3 regions of the Pseudomonas sp. o96-267 genome follow, and region 3 is predicted to be linked to each of the others. Evidence: predicted binding sites of a transcription regulator. Region 3 holds the regulator's gene; each other region holds the start of a gene.

Region 1 (5,915 bases), on a different contig from region 3:
GAGAAAACGTTCGCCATCGTTAGGGATGATCTCGTCCAGCGCTAAGCGCGCACGGTCTTTATCGATTTCTACAAGGTAACTTTGAAAACGCTGGCCACGATCCTTGAATTGGATAACCAGGGGATCATGGTTCTGTTGCAATTGGCGCAGGGTGGCAATGATCTCGACGGATGTCTTGAGCACCTTGGGCGGCTGAGGACCGCTCTCGTCGTTGAACGCGCTGGACACAGGACGGAACTCTCCGGTTCATGAGCTATAACGGCACTAGCATACTGGCAGAGTGCCTGCATGTCCCTGTGCTTTTTGTTGGGGGATGGCTCAGGCCTGGCTGAGCGGTCTTTGCTGCGCGATTCTAGCGGCACCGCCGCGGCTGTCATAGAGGCCGGGTGTCTCTGCGCCGCGCAGAATACCAAGGACGCTGCCGACCGAGGCCTGGTTGGCGCGAATCAAACGCCCATTGCGTAGATTGGCCTCCTGGCAGCGCTGCAGGAGAGCGGACAGCTCCTCACTGCGTACCAGCAACTGATCACCTACGGAGGACTTGCTCGCCAGCGCAGTGAGCCCTTCGCGATCTGCACTCAGACCGGCGTTTTGCAGCAGACGGCTGCGCTCGTTGCCGTGCTGTTGAAGCAGGGCAAGCAGAGGTTGTTTTTCACTGAGCAGGCTGTCGAGGCGCGGCAGGTCGCGTTCGGTGAGGGCCTGGAATTCGCTATCGATCAGCTCAAGCAATTGCTCGGCGGTGCCGATATCGTTGGTGAAGAGGTCAAGCAAGGCTGTGTCGTTCATGGCGGGCTCTTGGGGGTCGGGCGTCCAACACCCCCAGCGCAGCCCTGAGACTAGCGCTGGGATTCGAAGTCGAGCAGTTTCTGGGCGACGCGTTTGCTGTCGACCTGATAGCTGCCATCAGCAATGGCCTGTTTCAGCTGGGCCACACGCTCCTTGTTGACGATGGGCTGATCACGCAGCTTCTCGCCGATTGTTTGCAACTGCTGTGCCTCACGGCTCAGTTGTACCGATTCACCGCTCTTGGTGTTGGTCTGTTCATCAGTACCGGTGACAGGCGCTTTGTTCGGCTGTGCCGACTCATTGCGATTGCCAGCCTGAGTCGCGCCGGTACGTCCCGCATTGGCGGGCGTATTGGCATTGTTCAGCCGGTTGAAGTCGATGACCATGATGCAGAACCTCGGACGATATGGTGGACGCTTGCCATGCTTCTCGGCTGCTGCCGGGAAAACTTTAGGATTAATTTCATCGCGTCGTTTAACAGTGTAGGGAATCGCCACGTCTTTGCGCTACAAGAAACATGCCTACATGGGTACTTCCACTTGCCCAGGCCCGACAACGCGGGCTCGAACGACTCGCTGCGAGCGTAGGTTACGCACGTTGATCTGCTCGCCCGGGGCCCCGTCGGTCAGGGCTTCGCCGGGCATGCGTACGTTGACCGTGGAGCCACGAGCGCTGATCACCACCTGGTCGCCGCGCCGAATGACCTCGGCTATTTGCAGATGAGTCGAAAGAAGAATCTGGTCACTACCGAGCTGGCGCGTCAATTTTTTGCCGATCGCCTGATTCAGGTCGGTGAGAAAGTTCTGACCCAATTGACCGACATCGCGTTCAACCAGGCTCAAATCCGTAGCTTTGACTACGCTCATGCGCTTGAGCGGGCGAGTCAGTACGACAATGGGGCGATACAAGCGCACTTCAGCGGGCACGAATACTGTCCACGGAGCGCTGCCGTCACAGCGCACGCGCGTAGTGACACGGCCCAGCGGCTGCGCCGGGCTTTCCAGCGTGGTGGTCAGCGGCTGATCGCACAGAGGCAGGCGTAACCGTGGGTCGAGACGGTTGACGCGAATCTCATGGCGGCCCTGAATTTCGCTACGCTGTAGATATTCAGTGGTCGCCTGCTCAAGAAAGGCCTCGGTGGCGCCGATAAGTTGTTCAGTGCTGGTGAAGGTGGCAGCCGCCGTAGCGCTGTAGCCGAGTGTCGGCAAAGCGAGTAAAACGGGCAAAGGGGCAAGGCACTTTGCTAGTAGCTGACGGAATGATGACGTTCTCTGCTTCATAAGCAATGCAAAGCAAGCCCCGTGCCGCCTGCTAGGCTCAACGGGGTAGGCGTTACTGGATAAGAAGGAGTCCGGGCATGGCCGGGTTGATGGATTCGGTTAACCAGCGCACTCAGTTGGTGGGACAGAACCGCTTGGAGTTGTTGCTGTTTCGCCTGGAAGGCCCACAGCTTTACGGTATCAACGTATTCAAGGTGAAAGAGGTGCTGCAATGCCCGAAACTCACCATCATGCCCAAATCAAGTCCGGTGGTGCGGGGGGTGGCCAACATTCGCGGGGGCACCATCCCGATTCTCGATCTTTCCATCGCTACCGGCCGTGCCGCGCTGGAAGATCTGAAGACCAGCTTCGTGATCATCACCGAGTACAACACCAAGGTTCAGGGTTTTCTGGTGCGCTCGGTCGAACGTATCGTCAACATGAACTGGGAGGAGATCCATCCGCCACCCAAGGGCACCGGACGCGATCACTACCTGACAGCAGTCACGCGGCTCGACCAGCAGTTGGTCGAGATCATCGATGTCGAGAAAATTCTTGCCGAAGTCGCGCCGACCTCGGAAGTGATCTCCGCTGGCGTCATCGATGATCAGGTGCAGAGTCAGGCGGTGACCAAGCATGTGCTGATCGTCGATGACTCCTCGGTGGCGCGCAAACAGGTTTTGCGCTGCCTGCAGACCGTTGGCGTCGAGGTGACGGCGCTGAACGATGGCCGCGAGGCACTCAATTACCTCAAGAAAATGGCCGACGAGGGGCATAATCCCGACAAGGAACTGCTGATGCTGATTTCCGACATCGAGATGCCCGAGATGGACGGATATACGCTGACCACGGAGATTCGTAGCGATCCGCGCATGCAGAAGCTGCATATCCTCCTGCATACTTCGCTTTCCGGTGTGTTCAACCAGGCGATGGTGAAGAAGGTCGGCGCTGACGACTTCCTCGCCAAGTTCAAGCCAGATGATCTGGCGGCGCGGGTGGTCGATCGCATTCGTGTATCGGATGGGTGCTGAAGGATGACCTTCGGCGAACGTTATGGTTGCAGAGGCGGCACTAGTGTCTTCAGGTAATTTGGATTTCGAGCAGTTCCGGACTTTCCTGGAAAAGGCCTGCGGTATTCTGCTTGGCAGCAACAAGCAGTACCTGGTCTCCAGCCGTCTGAACAAGTTGATGGAACAGAACGGCATCAAGACCCTGGGCGAGCTGGTGCAGCGCATGCAGAGCCAGCCGCGAGGCGGGTTGCGCGAGCAGGTGGTGGATGCCATGACCACCAATGAGACCCTGTGGTTTCGCGACACCTATCCCTTCGAGGTGCTCAAGAGCCGTGTACTGCCGGAGTTGATCAAGGCCTACCCGGGGCAGCGCCTGCGTATCTGGTCGGCCGCCTGCTCGTCCGGGCAGGAGCCATACTCGCTGTCGATGGCCATCGATGAGTTCGAGCGTACCAACCTCGGTCAGCTCAAGGCAGGTGTGCAGATCGTCGCCACCGATCTTTCGCCTTCGATGCTGGCCAACTGCAAGTCCGGTGAATACGACAGCCTGGCCATGGGGCGCGGGCTTTCGCAGGAGCGACTGCAGCGCTACTTCGACCCCAAGGGGCCAGGGCGTTGGCAGGTCAAGGCGCCTATCAAGAGCCGTGTCGAGTTTCGCCCACTGAACTTGCTGGATAGCTACGCGGCATTGGGCAAGTTCGACATCGTCTTCTGCCGCAACGTGCTGATCTACTTCTCGGCCGAGGTGAAGAAGGACATCCTCACGCGCATCCATGCCACCCTCAAGCCGGGTGGCTATCTGTTCCTTGGCGCCTCCGAAGCGCTCAATGGCCTGCCGGACAAGTACCAGATGGTGCAGTGCAGCCCGGGGATCATCTACAAGGCCAAATAGGCGCAAGGCATGTTTGGTATCAGCAGCGGGAGGCCTTTGGCCTAATGCCAGTCAGTTAAGCCGTTGCACTCGATCTTTGTAGGAGCCGGCTTGCCGGCGATCCGCCATAAAAAGCATCGCCAGCAAGCTGGCTCCTACGAAAAACGCCCCTCTACTGCAAGTAGGAGGGGGTGGTGACGAACTTATCTGATCAGCATTAGCCTTTGGCCTCCCGTTTGCGTTTCTGGACTCTGAAAACCATGGGCCCGATCGGATAGGTTTCGCCGTAGGCACCAGCGGTTTGGCCTGGTGCAGAAGAACCGATGCGCATCGCGCGCCCCAGGGTTCGGCGGGGCGGCAATCTGTCCGGTTGGCTTTGCCGCTTGCTTGCCAATAGGCGGTAAAGCCTTGCCGCTTTGCCGCTATTTCCCTGTTCGTCATGCTTTAAGCTATTGATTTTGTTGACTTAAATAAGTTGGCACAGCCTTTGCTGAATATCTCGCAACAGAGACTACATGGCCCAAGCGGCAAAGGTTCGGAACATGAGCATCAACTTCGGCAGAGCACTCGGTATTCACGAACAAGCCCTCGGCTTTCGTGCCCAACGCGCCGAGGTGCTGGCCAACAATATCGCCAACGCCGATACGCCGAACTACAAGGCTCGCGATCTGGATTTCGCCAGCGTACTGGCCGAACAGAGCAGCCGCATGCAGCGTGGCGGCGTTTCTCTGAGCCGCACCGATAGCCGCCACATCCCAGCCGAGGGCGTGAAGACCGGCGAAGCCGAGCTGCCGTATCGCACGCCGTTCCACGCGTCGCTGGATCAAAACACCGTCGACCTGCAGATCGAGCAGTCGAACTACGCCGAGAACGCGGTGCAGTTCCAGGCCAGCTTTACCTTTCTCAACAGCAAATTCAAAGGGCTGACTGCAGCCCTGCGCGGCGAATAAGGAGTCAGGCCATGTCCCTTGCCAGTGTTTTCAATATCGCCGGAACCGGCATGAGTGCCCAGAGCACGCGTCTCAATACCATTTCCAGCAACATCGCCAACGCCGAGACCGTTTCCTCGAGCATCGATCAGACCTACCGCGCCCGTCATCCGGTGTTCGCCACCGTGTTCCAGCAGTCGCAGAACAGTGGTAGTGGTTCGCTGTTCGCCGAGCAGGACGAGGCGGGGAGTGGGGTGCAGGTGCTCGGCATCGTCGAGGATCAGAGCAATCTGGACATGCGCTACGAGCCCAGTCATCCGGCAGCGAATGCGGATGGCTACGTGTTCTATCCGAACGTCAATGTGGTCGAGGAAATGGCGGACATGATTTCGGCCAGTCGAGCCTTTCAAACCAATGCGGAAATGATGAATACCGCCAAGACCATGCTGCAGAAGGTTCTGACCCTGGGTCAGTAAGGACATAGCCATGAGCACCACAGAGACTGTTTCCAGCAGCGTGCTGTCGACTTACTCCGGCACCTCGACCAGCAGCACCAACGAATCCAGTTACTCCAGCCTGGGCAAGGATGACTTTCTGATGCTGCTGGTAACGCAGATGAACAACCAGAACCCGCTGGATCCGCAGGACAACAGTGAGTTCGTGGCTCAGCTCGCCCAGTTCAGCAGCCTGGAAAGCCTCACCAACATGTCGAGTTCGATGGACTCGTTGCTGAGTTCCTATCAGTCCTCGCAAGCGCTCCAGGCGTCCTCCTTGGTGGGGCGCAGCGTGACGGTATCGGCCAGTAGTACCTATGTCGATGGCGCCGCCGGCATGACGGGTAGCGTCGTGCTCCCGTCCGCAGCCGATGGTATTTCGGTCGGTGTCTATGACTCGGCAGGCAGTTTGGTCAAGACCATTGCGCTCGACAGCCAGACCAAAGGCGGCAACGTCAGCTTCACCTGGGATGGCACTAACGCCAGCGGAGTGGCGCAGCCGTCCGGCACCTACACCTTCAAGGCGTCGGCCTCGCTGGATGGCAAATCCACGGCCCTTGAGACCT
Region 2 (5,915 bases), on a different contig from region 3:
AGGCATTGGAAACCTGGGTCACCTGCTGGCGGGTGTAGCCGGCGGTATCGGTATTGGTGATGTTGTTACCGGTCACGGACAGCGCGGTCTGGCTGACACGCAGGCCGGAAACGCCAATCGAGAGAAGATCAGCCATGAATCACCTCAAAGCGTCCGTGTTGTTGCCACATCGCTGCGGGCGATGGTCTGGTAGGTTGCATCGATCTTGCGTGCGATTTGATTGATCTTGCGGGCGTACTGCGGGTCGGTGGCATAACCGGCTGCCTGCAGTTCGCGCACGAACGTCTCCGAGTTATCCGTTTTGGACAGCGCATTTTGATAACGCGGGTTGCTCTGCAGGAAATCCACCAGGTCGTGGAAGCTCTGCTTGTACGAGTCATACGCCCGGAAACTGGCGGTTTCGCGCACCATTTGGCCTTCACGGTATTCGCTGGTCACGGCGCGCGCGGCCTCGCCCTGCCACTGCCCATGGGTCTTGATGCCAAACAGGTTGAAGCTGCTGTCGCCGTCACTGCGCCGCAGGATCGACTTGCCCCAGCCGGTTTCCAGCGCCGCCTGCGCTACCAGGTAGTGCGGCTCGACGCCGATACGATCGGCCGCCTCCTGAGCCAGTGGCAGCATGGTCTGCACGAAGTCCTGCGCCGAAGCGAATGCCGCCTTGCCCTTGGCCAGTGGTGGCTGAGCCACGCTACGTGGCGTCGTCTTCTGGGGTTCGGCGAGCGCCTTCTCGCTGCTGTCCTTTTTCGCCACCCAGTCAGCACCGTTATTGAGCTGACCCTCGCTGCTGGAGACGATGCCTGCCAGCAGACGATCTTCCAGGCGTGACGGCAGCGACAGGCGCCGGCGGTTGAGCAGCGCAGCCTGCGACACAGGCGCCTCGTCTGCATTCTTGCTGCTCGCCTTGTCTGCGCCCGACTCACCCTGCTGCACGACAGTACCAAAGGGGCTGCTGCGCGCAGGCTCACCACGCAGACGGCTCATTTGCCGTACCAGAACATCGGCCAAGCCAATGCCCCCACCCTCGCGTGACAGGCTGATGGACAATTGCTGATCGTGCATTTCCTGATAGTGGCGCGTGGTATCACTGTCGAACAGACTGTCCTTGGCAACCGCCTCGTTGGCCGAACGCATCGACTTGAAGATCTGGTTGATGAACAGCGCCTCGAACTCCTGAGCGACACGCCGAACGTTACCCTCGCTGTCGCGCTGTTCGCCATTTTTCATGCCGGCCAGGCGATTGAGATCGGTATAAGCCCCAGAGTCGCTGACCGTACGTGTACCACCGAGCAAGGTATTCATAGGGCCACCTCAAATAACGATCAGGTCAGCCTGGAGCGCGCCTGCCTGCTTGAGCGCCTCCAGAATGGCCATCAGGTCGGAAGGCGCTGCGCCCACCTGGTTTACCGCACGCACGATTTCATCAAGGCTGGTGCCGGGGCCGAACTTGAACATCGGTTTGGCCTCCTCTTCCGCCCCCACGCGCGAGCGAGGCACTACGGCCGTCTGCCCACCGGAAAGGGCGTCTGGCTGACTGACGATGGGGTCTTCGGTGATGGTCACGGTCAGGCTGCCATGGGTCACGGCTGCCGGCTGCACCTTGACGTCCTGGCCAATGACGATGGTGCCAGTGCGCGAATTGATGATGACCTTAGCCACAGCCTTACCCGCCTCGACCTGCAGGTTTTCCAGAATCGACAGATAGTCGACACGCTGGTTAGGGTCGAGCGGCGCGCTGACGCGAATCGAACCACCATCGATGGCCTGGGCGACGCCAGGGCCGAGCAGATCGTTGATCTGGTCGACGATGTTCTTGGCAGTGGTGAAGTCGGGGCGATTGAGGTTCAGGGTCAGGTAGTTGCCCTGATCGAAACCGCTCGGCACCGGGCGTTCCACCGTAGCACCACCAGGAATACGGCCGGCAGAAGGTACGTTGACGGTGATACGCGAACCATCGGCACCACTGGCATCGAAGCCACCCACGACCAGGTTGCCCTGAGCGATAGCGTAAACGTTGCCATCGATACCCTTGAGTGGCGTCATCAGCAAGCTGCCACCGCGCAGACTCTTGGCATTACCGATGGATGAAATGGTGATATCGATGGTTTGCCCGGGCTTGGCGAATGCAGGCAGATCAGCATGCACGGATACAGCCGCGATGTTCTTGAGCTGCACGTTGCCACCTGCCGGCACCTTAATGCCGAACTGCGCCAGCATGTTATTGAAGGTCTGGACGGTGAACGGTGTCTGGGTGGTCTGGTCGCCCGTACCGTTGAGGCCCACGACCAGGCCGTAACCGATCAGCTGGTTACTGCGCACGCCCTGAATGGATGCCAGATCCTTGAGGCGCTCGGCCTGCGTCGGCAGGCTCAGCAGCATGCACGCGAGCATGATGACCAGCAGCAACCAGTCGTTGGCGCCACGGTGACGGTAACCACGATGAGCAACCGCGAACTGCCGGCGGCAGGACGTGCTCTGCGCTTCACGCACGCAGCCCTTCTTCGGCTCGCGAATCCGGGCATCGGTAAAGGCTTGGCGAGCAGAGTTCGCAGCCACAAAGGTCAGGGGCCATTTCATATTCATACCCCTCAGAACGGCCACATCGGGCTCAGGAAGAAACGACTCAACCAACCTGGCTGGCTGGCATCGGCAAACGAACCGGTACCAGAATAGGTCAGCCGGGCATCGGCGATACGGGTCGAGGATACGGTATTGCTGCTGGAGATATCGTCGGCGCGGACCAGCCCGGAGATACGTACCATTTCATCGCCGGTATTGAGCGTCAGCCACTTCTCGCCACGCACCACCAGCACACCGTTGGGCAGCACTTCCGCCACCGTCACCGTCACCGAACCACTGAGGCTGTTGCTCTGCGCTGCGGAGGAGTCACCCTGATTGCTGCGAGTGCCGCTGAACTCGGAGCTCAGCGTCATGGGGTTGCGCGTCAGCGGATTGGTCGCCGATACCGCACCGCCGAACAGCGAGGTCAGGCCGATATTGGCCGAGCTGTCCTTGCTGATATCGGAACTGGCCGCCTTGCTCGCCTGGGTACGCTCTTCCAACGTGATGGTAATGATGTCACCGACGCGAAACGCCTTGCGATCATCGTACAGATTGGTCTCGAAGCCGGCCTGATAGATCGCACCATTGGTCGCGCTCGCCGGCAATGGCGTGCGTGGTAGCACCGGCGCGTAATAGGGGTCGTCGGCTTTGGGCGTTGGCGCCATGCAGCCAAACAACGACACGCAGAACGGCAAAAGAATATAAAGACCTTTCATTGCATACCTCACATCACAGACGCTCATGCTGCACCCAGCTCAATCAGCATCAGAGATTCTGATTGACGAACTGCAGCATCGAGTCAGCCGTGGAAATCACTTTGGAGTTCATCTCATAAGCACGCTGGGTGGTGATCATATTGACCATCTCCTCAACCACGCTGACGTTGGAGTTCTCCAGGGTGTTCTGCAGCACGGTGCCCAAGCCATTGAGGCCCGGCGTACCCACTTGGGGCGCCCCGCTGGCTGCAGTTTCCAGGAACAGGTTGTTACCGATGGCCTGCAACCCAGCCGGGTTGATGAAGTCGGCCGTCTGCAGATTGCCGATGACCTGAACCGCCGGATTATTGGCAGTGGTCACCGAAACCGTTCCATCCTCACCGACGGTGAACGTCTGGGTCTCGGCGGGTACGACGATGGCAGGCTCCAGGGCAAAACCGTTGGAGGTCACGACCTGCCCATCGGAGTTAAGGTGAAAAGTACCGTCGCGCGAATAGGATACGGTGCCATCAGGCAGCAGCACCTGAAAGAAGCCACGGCCGTTGACGGCCATATCCAACGGCTGATCGGTGGTCTGCAGACTGCCAGAGGTGAAGTTTTTCTGCGTGCCGACGATCCTTACCCCGGTGCCCAATTGCAGACCCGATGGCAACTCGCTGTCCTGAGTCGTCTGGCCACCTGGCTGACGGCGAATTTGGTAGAGAAGATCCTGAAACTCGGCACGATCACGCTTGAAGCCGGTGGTCGATACGTTCGCCAGGTTGTTGGAAATCACCGACAGGTTCATATCCTGTGCGGAGAGGCCGGTCTTACTGACCCATAATGCTGGAAGCATGTCTATCTCCTCGCCCTCGCCGGGCGGAACTCATTAGCTGACTTGCATGATCCGGGCCATGGACTCTGATCCTTCCTTGGCCGTGTTCATCATTTTCACGTGCAATTCAAACTGCCGGGAAAGCGCCAGCATGGAGGTCATCTCGGCGACCGCGCTGACGTTACTGCTTTCGAGGAACCCAGAATTGAGGCGTACATTGGCATCTGCTTCAAATGGCTGGCCTGTGCGCGAGTGGATCAAGCCATCGGTTTCCTTGCGGATTTGCGCGGTATCGGGGTTGACCAACTTGATCCGGTCGACTTCGGCCAATACGTTTGGGGCCTCACCGAGGGCGCGGATACTGATGGTGCCGTCCTGGCCGATTTCCACCTTCTGCTCAGGCGGTACCGCAATCGGCCCGGCATTGCCCATGACCGGCAAACCATTGCCGGTGCGCAACACGCCCAGCGCATCGACAGTCAAGCTGGCGGTGCGCACATACGCCTCGTTGCCATCGGGGGCCTGCACGGCGATCCAGCCGTCTCCCTCGATGGAGACGTCCATATCACGCCCGGTTTCCTGCAAGGCACCTGGCGTAAAGTCGGTGCCGGGGCGCTCGGACATCGCATACACGCGCGCCGGATAACTGTCGCCGAAAACCGGCATGGCACGCGCCTGCTCAAGGTCGGCGCGAAATCCGCTGGTAGAGATATTCGCCAGGTTGTTGGCATGAGCCTTCTGTGCCAGGGCGTTCTGGCTGGCACCCGTCATCGCCACATACAGCAACTTGTCCATCTCGACCTCCGCCTGAAAAACCACAATCACATGGTTTTTAGCAAGGTACGTGCCACAACCAAAAATAAATATTAAGCTACTGTTTTTAAAAGAAAAAAGCCTCTCGCAAGGAGAGGCTTCAACAATGGAGACGGCAAGAATCTGCCGCCGAAATCATCAACGGATATTGATGATCGTCTGCGCGATCGCGTTCTCGGTCTCGATGGTCTTGGCGTTGGCCTGGTAGTTGCGCTGCGCCACGATCAGGTCGACGAGCTGCCCTGTCAGATCGACGTTGGAGTCTTCCAGCGCCCCCGCCGCAATCGAACCGAGCGTACCGGAAGTCGGCGTCCCGATCACCGGCTCACCAGAGGCCAGCGACTGCCTCCAGGCCGTGCCACCAACCGGGGTGAGGCCTTGCATGTTGGCAAAGGTCGCCAGGGCCACCTGCCCGATCACCTCGGACTTGCCATTGGTGTAAGTGGCAAACAATTGCCCGGTTTCATCGAAGGACAAACCCGACAATTGCCCGGTGGTGTAGCCATCCTGCGCCAAGCTGTTCACTGCGAAGTTGGTGTTGGTCTGGCTTGCCTTGCGCAGATCCAGGGTAACGCCGGTAGCGCTGGCAGCAGCGCCATTGGAGCCCCAGGTGACCGGATCGGTCGTAGCATCGGTGATTGTCGCTGGAATCCAGTTGGCCAGGCTCAGCGTGCCATCGCCATTATCACCAAAATCACCAAATACAATATTGTCCGTATCCAGTGCGCCTGCGGTGGTGAACGGCAACGTGGCCTGGTACGGGTCCGTACTGGTCGGATCGCCCGGGTTACGCCCATCCACCAGCACGTACATGCTCCACTGGTTGCTCGCATCCTTGACGAAGTATTGCGTCATGGTATGGGCGTTACCCTGCGTGTCATACAGGCTCACGGAGGTCGACCAGTTATAGGAAGTTGACACAGTAGAATCGAAGGGCGAGCTAGTGGGTATGCTGGCCGACGAATTGAGCGCGAGACTCTGAGTGACAAGCGAGGTGGCGTTAGGCTCCTGGT
Region 3 (5,915 bases):
CAATGCCGACTTCATCAAGGCCTGCGAGCTGATTCTCAGCTGCAAGGGCCGCGTGGTCGTGGTTGGCATGGGCAAGTCCGGGCATATCGGCAACAAGATCGCTGCAACTCTGGCCAGCACCGGTACCACGTCGTTCTTTGTCCACCCGGCAGAAGCCAGCCATGGCGACATGGGCATGATCACCAAGGACGACATCGTTCTGGCACTGTCGAACTCTGGCTCGACCGCCGAGATCGTTACCCTGCTGCCACTGATCAAGCGCCTCGGTATCCGCCTGATCAGCATGACCGGTAACCCTGAGTCGCCGCTAGCCAAGGCCGCCGAGGTCAATCTGGATGCACGCGTCTCGCAGGAGGCCTGCCCGCTGAACCTGGCACCCACTTCCTCGACCACTGCCAGCCTGGTACTGGGCGACGCCCTGGCTATCGCCCTGCTCGAAGCGCGCGGCTTCACCGCCGAAGACTTCGCCTTCTCCCATCCGGGCGGCGCCCTTGGCCGGCGCCTGCTGCTCAAGGTAGAGAACGTGATGCACAGCGGCGAGAGCCTGCCTCAAGTCACCCGCGGCACCAGCCTGCGTGACGCCCTGCTGGAAATGACCCAGAAAGGCTTGGGCATGACCACCGTCCTGGAGGCTGATGGCCATCTGGCCGGGATCTTCACCGATGGCGACCTGCGCCGCGCACTGGACAAGGGCATCGATGTACGCGATGCCCGGATCGACGACGTGATGACGCCGCATGGCAAGACCATTCGCGCCGAGATGCTCGCCGCCGAAGCCCTGAAGATCATGGAAGACAACAAGATCAGCGCCCTGGTGGTAGTCGACGGCAATGATCGCCCGATCGGCGCGTTCAACCTCGGCGATCTGCTGCGCGCGGGAGTGATGTAATGAACGAACTGCTGCAGCGCGCACGCGCCGTGAAACTGGCGATCTTCGACGTCGATGGCGTATTGACTGACGGCCGCCTGTACTTTCTCGAAGACGGCAGCGAGTTCAAGACCTTCAACACGCTCGACGGCCACGGTATCAAGATGCTGATCAACTCGGGCGTGCGCACGGCCATCATCAGCGGCCGCAAGACACCAGTGGTGGAGCGCCGCGCCAACAACCTGGGCATCCAGCACCTGTTCCAGGGTCGTGAAGACAAACTCGTGGTACTCGACGGCCTGCTCGCCGAACTCGGCCTAAGCTATGAACAGGTCGCCTATCTTGGTGACGACCTGCCGGACCTTCCGGTGATTCGCCGTGTCGGATTGGGCATGGCCGTGGCCAGCGCCGACAGCTTCGTCCGCCAGCATGCCCACGGCGTAACCCAGGCGCGCGGCGGTGATGGTGCGGCGCGGGAATTCTGCGAACTGATCATGCGTGCCCAAGGCACACTGGATGCGGCCCATGCCGCCTACCTGTAGAGAACAGCATGCCGCGTAAAATCCTCAATACCCTGATCTTTGCTCTGATTGCAGTCGTCGTGGCCGCACTCGGTTACTGGAACCTTGCCCCGGACAGCGCGCGCCTGACCCAGCAGGCCAGCGATGACAGCGTCGTCGACTTCTATGCGGTAGGCGCGCGTACCGTGCAGTTCCAGGATGACGGCAAACTGCACTACCGCATGACCGCGGACAAGCTCGAACACATCAAAAGCACCGATATCACCCTGGTCGATACCCCCAAGCTGAAGCTATATCGCGGCACCGAGTTGCCCTGGGAAGTCACCAGTCAGCGTGCCGAAGTCTCGCCCGGCGGCGTCGAGGTAGAACTGATCGACGACGTGCGCATCGCCCGCACCGACGCCAAGAACCGTCCAACCATCATCACCAGCAGCCGCATGACCGTTATTCCTGACAAGGAATATGCGCAGACCGAGCAAGCCGTTAGAATCGTCGCGGCCAACGGGGTAACCACGGCACAAGGAATGAAAGCGTACTTGAATGACGGCAGGATGCTCCTGCAGTCCAACGTAAGAGGCCAGCATGAGGTTCGTTAATACCCTCCCCCTGATTCTCAGCCTCGGCGCCGCATTGGGAAGCGCGGCTGCCTGGGCACTGCCATCGGATCGCGATCAACCGATTCGCATCCAGGCCGACAGCGCAGAACTGGATGACCGACAAGGTGTAGCCGTCTACCGCGGCGATGTGATCATCACTCAGGGCACCCTGAAGATCACGGGCGACACCGTCACCATCACCCAGACCGCCAGTGGCGACATCGACGTCTTCACATCGGTCGGCAACCTGGCCTACTACGAGCAGAAGCCGGCTGTGGACAAGGACATCGTCAAGGCCTACGGCAAGACCATCCAGTACTTCGCCAGCAATGAGCGCATCGTACTGATCGACCAGGCCAAGGTGATTCAGGAAGGCAATACCTTCGAAGGCGAGAAGATCGTCTACGACACCCGCCGCCAGATCGTAAACGCCGGCCGCGCTACAGGCGGCAACGTCAGCACACCGCGCCCGCGTATCGACATGGTCATCCAACCGAAGAACAAACCCGCGGATCAGCAGCAGTAATGGCCATTCTCAAAGCCCAACACCTGGCGAAAAGTTACAAGAGCCGCCAGGTCGTGCGTGACGTCAGCCTGAGCATCGAAAGCGGTCAGATCGTTGGCCTGCTCGGCCCCAATGGTGCCGGCAAGACCACCTGCTTCTACATGATTGTCGGCCTGGTGCGCGCCGACCAAGGCCGCGTGCTGATCGACGACCTCGACGTCAGTCATCAGCCCATGCATGGCCGTGCTCGCGCGGGCATCGGCTACCTGCCGCAGGAAGCGTCGATCTTCCGCAAACTGTCGGTGGCCGACAACATCATGGCCATTCTCGAAACGCGCAAGGACCTGGACCGCGCCGGACGCCAGGCGGAGCTGGAAAACCTGCTGCAGGAATTCCATATCCACCATATCGCCGACAGCCTCGGCATGAGCCTGTCCGGCGGTGAGCGACGCCGCGTAGAGATTGCCAGAGCCTTGGCGACCAACCCCAAGTTCATTCTGCTCGACGAACCCTTTGCCGGTGTCGACCCGATTTCGGTTGGCGACATCAAGCAGATCATCCATCACCTCAAGACCAAGGGCATCGGCATTCTGATCACCGATCACAACGTGCGCGAAACCCTGGATATCTGCGAAACCGCCTACATCGTCAACGATGGGCAACTGATCGCCGAAGGTGACGCCGAGACCATCCTCGCCAACCAGACGGTGAAAGAGGTATACCTGGGCCACGAGTTCCGCCTGTAGGTCGCCGGCTATTTCGCTACAGAAATATTGCAACCCCTAGGCAAAAACGAGAAATTCAGGCATATAATTTGCTTCCTGGCGGCGCTTCGGCGCCCTGATGTGGAAGGCGTAACTCGCCAGTAAATTAAGGTCTGCAATGAAACCATCGCTAGTCCTCAAGATGGGCCAGCAGCTGACGATGACCCCGCAGCTGCAACAGGCTATCCGCCTCCTCCAACTGTCTACCCTGGACCTGCAACAGGAAATCCAGGAGGCGCTGGAGTCCAATCCCATGCTCGAGCGCCAGGAAGAAGGCGACGACTTCGACAACAGCGATCCAATGGCTGATGGCGCCGAAAGCGCCACTCCGACCCCGAACAAGGAAGAGAGCTACCAGGAAACCACCCCGACGGTGGATAACCTGGAAGAAGGTGACTGGGGCGAGCGCATTCCCAACGAGCTGCCAGTCGACACCGCCTGGGAAGACATCTACCAGACCAGCGCCAGCAGCCTGCCCAGCAACGATGATGACGAGTGGGACTTCACCACTCGCACCTCCAGCGGCGAAAGTCTGCACAGCCACCTGCTCTGGCAACTGAACCTGGCGCCCATGTCGGACAAGGATCGCCTGATCGCGGCCACCCTGATCGACTGCATCAACAACGACGGCTACCTCGAAGAAAACCTCGAGGAAGTGACCGAATCCTTCGACCCCGAACTGGATGTCGAACTGGATGAAGTGGAAGTGGTGCTGCACCGCATCCAGCAGTTCGAACCAGCAGGTATCGGCGCCCGTGACCTGCGCGAATGCCTGCTCCTGCAACTGCGTCAGTTGCCCGCTAACACCCCCTGGCTGAGCGAAACCCAGCGCGTGGTCGGCGATTACCTGGAACTGCTCGGCAGCCGCGATTACGCACAGCTGATGCGCCGCACCAAACTCAAGGAAGACGAGCTGCGTCAGGTCATCGACCTGATCCAGCGCCTGAATCCGCGACCGGGCTCGCAAATCGAGTCCAGCGAGCCGGAATACGTCGTACCGGACGTGATCGTGCGCAAGCACAACGACCGCTGGCTGGTGGAACTGAACCAGGAAGCCATGCCACGACTGAGGGTCAACCCGCAGTATGCCGGCTTCGTCAAACGCGCCGACTCCAGCGCCGACAACACCTTCATGCGCAACCAGTTGCAGGAGGCACGCTGGTTCATCAAGAGCCTGCAGAGCCGCAACGAAACGCTGATGAAAGTGGCCACGCAGATCGTCGAGCACCAACGTGGTTTTCTCGATTACGGCGACGAGGCGATGAAGCCTCTGGTCCTGCACGACATCGCCGAGGCGGTGGGCATGCATGAGTCGACGATCTCACGCGTGACCACGCAGAAATTCATGCACACGCCACGCGGTATTTACGAGCTGAAATATTTCTTCTCCAGCCACGTCAGCACCTCTGAAGGCGGCGAATGCTCGTCCACCGCGATCCGCGCCATCATCAAAAAACTGGTTGCTGCGGAAAACGCGAAAAAGCCATTGAGTGACAGCAAGATCGCTGGTTTACTGGAGGCACAAGGCATCCAAGTCGCCCGTCGGACGGTCGCCAAGTATCGCGAGTCCCTCGGTATAGCGCCCTCCAGTGAGCGCAAGCGACTGATGTAGGCCAGATCGACTGAAGGCACAAGGTCTTCAGGCCAAAGTGTTCCGGCGACGGGTCGAATAGGACCCGTCTCTTACACAAGGCAACAAGGAGAAAGCGGTATGCAAGTCAACATCAGTGGACATCAGCTGGATGTGACCGACGCCCTGCGTGACTACATCGGCGAGAAACTGGGCCGACTGGAACGCCACTTCGACAAGATCACCAACGTACAGGTGACCATGGAGGTCGAAAAACTCAAGCAGAAGATCGAAGCCACCCTGCACATCGCCGGCGGCGAAGTCGTCGCCAATGCCGAACATCAGGACATGTACGCTGCCATCGACCTGTTGGCCGATAAACTCGACCGTCAACTCATCAAGCACAAGGAAAAGCAGCTCGAACGCCTGCAAGGCGCCACGGCCCGCTGACATTCCCTATCCATGATCCGACTTGAAAATATCCTGACCCCCGGCCGTTCCCTGGTGAACGTGCCGGGCGGCAGCAAAAAACGTGTGCTCGAACAGATCGCCAATCTGGTTGCACGCGATCTGCCCGACCTGGATGCCCAGGACATCTTCGAAAGCCTCATCGCCCGCGAGAAGCTTGGCTCCACCGGCTTCGGCAACGGCATTGCCATTCCCCACTGCCGCCTGGCTGGCTGCAGTGCCCCGATCAGTGCAGTCCTGCACCTGGAGACGGCAGTCGACTTCGACGCCATCGACGGCGTGCCGGTCGATCTGCTGTTCGTACTTCTGGTGCCGGAGGCGGCAACCGATGCGCACCTCGAACTGCTGCGCCAGATTGCCAGCATGCTCGATCGCCAGGATGTACGTGAACGTCTGCGCCGGGCCAACAGCGGCGAAGATCTCTTTCAGGTCGTCGTGGACATTCAGAACGGTTAATAAACATGCGCCTGATCATCGTCAGCGGTCGCTCGGGCTCGGGCAAGAGCACCGCCCTCGATGTACTTGAGGACAACGGCTTCTACTGCATCGATAACCTGCCAGCCGGTCTGCTGCCGGATCTTGCCGAGCGCTTCCTGCCGCATAGCGACATGCTGCTGCCGCAG

The links. Region 3 encodes sigma-54, which starts transcription at its own class of promoters, with help from an activator protein. Its sites were predicted from a motif close to ANTGGCATNNANNTTGCTNT; they were not measured.
Region 1: a site for sigma-54 is predicted at 4,401-4,420, ahead of flgB (flagellar basal body rod protein FlgB). Genes of this name have one in related genera too.
Region 2: a site for sigma-54 is predicted at 4,922-4,941, ahead of EGJ86_RS05090 (flagellar basal body rod protein FlgF). Genes of this name have one in related genera too.

What each region holds. Positions count from the first base shown of each region.
Region 1 is NZ_RHQP01000005.1:148,277-154,191, reverse strand. It holds gene EGJ86_RS05140 (flagellar brake protein) at 1-228, opposite strand, end outside; gene EGJ86_RS05135 (flagella synthesis protein FlgN) at 319-786, opposite strand; gene flgM (flagellar biosynthesis anti-sigma factor FlgM) at 837-1,172, opposite strand; gene flgA (flagellar basal body P-ring formation chaperone FlgA) at 1,308-2,066, opposite strand; gene EGJ86_RS05120 (chemotaxis protein CheV) at 2,144-3,076, shown strand; gene cheR (protein-glutamate O-methyltransferase CheR) at 3,120-3,947, shown strand; gene flgB (flagellar basal body rod protein FlgB) at 4,469-4,876, shown strand; gene flgC (flagellar basal body rod protein FlgC) at 4,888-5,331, shown strand; gene EGJ86_RS05100 (flagellar hook assembly protein FlgD) at 5,342-5,915, shown strand, end outside.
Region 2 is NZ_RHQP01000005.1:141,781-147,695, forward strand. It holds gene flgK (flagellar hook-associated protein FlgK) at 1-136, opposite strand, end outside; gene flgJ (flagellar assembly peptidoglycan hydrolase FlgJ) at 145-1,299, opposite strand; gene EGJ86_RS05075 (flagellar basal body P-ring protein FlgI) at 1,309-2,388, opposite strand; gene flgH (flagellar basal body L-ring protein FlgH) at 2,586-3,275, opposite strand; gene flgG (flagellar basal-body rod protein FlgG) at 3,325-4,110, opposite strand; gene EGJ86_RS05090 (flagellar basal body rod protein FlgF) at 4,144-4,884, opposite strand; gene flgE (flagellar hook protein FlgE) at 5,041-5,915, opposite strand, start outside.
Region 3 is NZ_RHQP01000002.1:72,955-78,869, forward strand. It holds gene EGJ86_RS01780 (KpsF/GutQ family sugar-phosphate isomerase) at 1-889, shown strand, start outside; gene EGJ86_RS01785 (HAD family hydrolase) at 889-1,410, shown strand; gene lptC (LPS export ABC transporter periplasmic protein LptC) at 1,419-1,985, shown strand; gene lptA (lipopolysaccharide transport periplasmic protein LptA) at 1,972-2,511, shown strand; gene lptB (LPS export ABC transporter ATP-binding protein) at 2,511-3,236, shown strand; gene EGJ86_RS01805 (RNA polymerase factor sigma-54) at 3,373-4,866, shown strand; gene hpf (ribosome hibernation-promoting factor, HPF/YfiA family) at 4,966-5,274, shown strand; gene ptsN (PTS IIA-like nitrogen regulatory protein PtsN) at 5,287-5,748, shown strand; gene rapZ (RNase adapter RapZ) at 5,754-5,915, shown strand, end outside.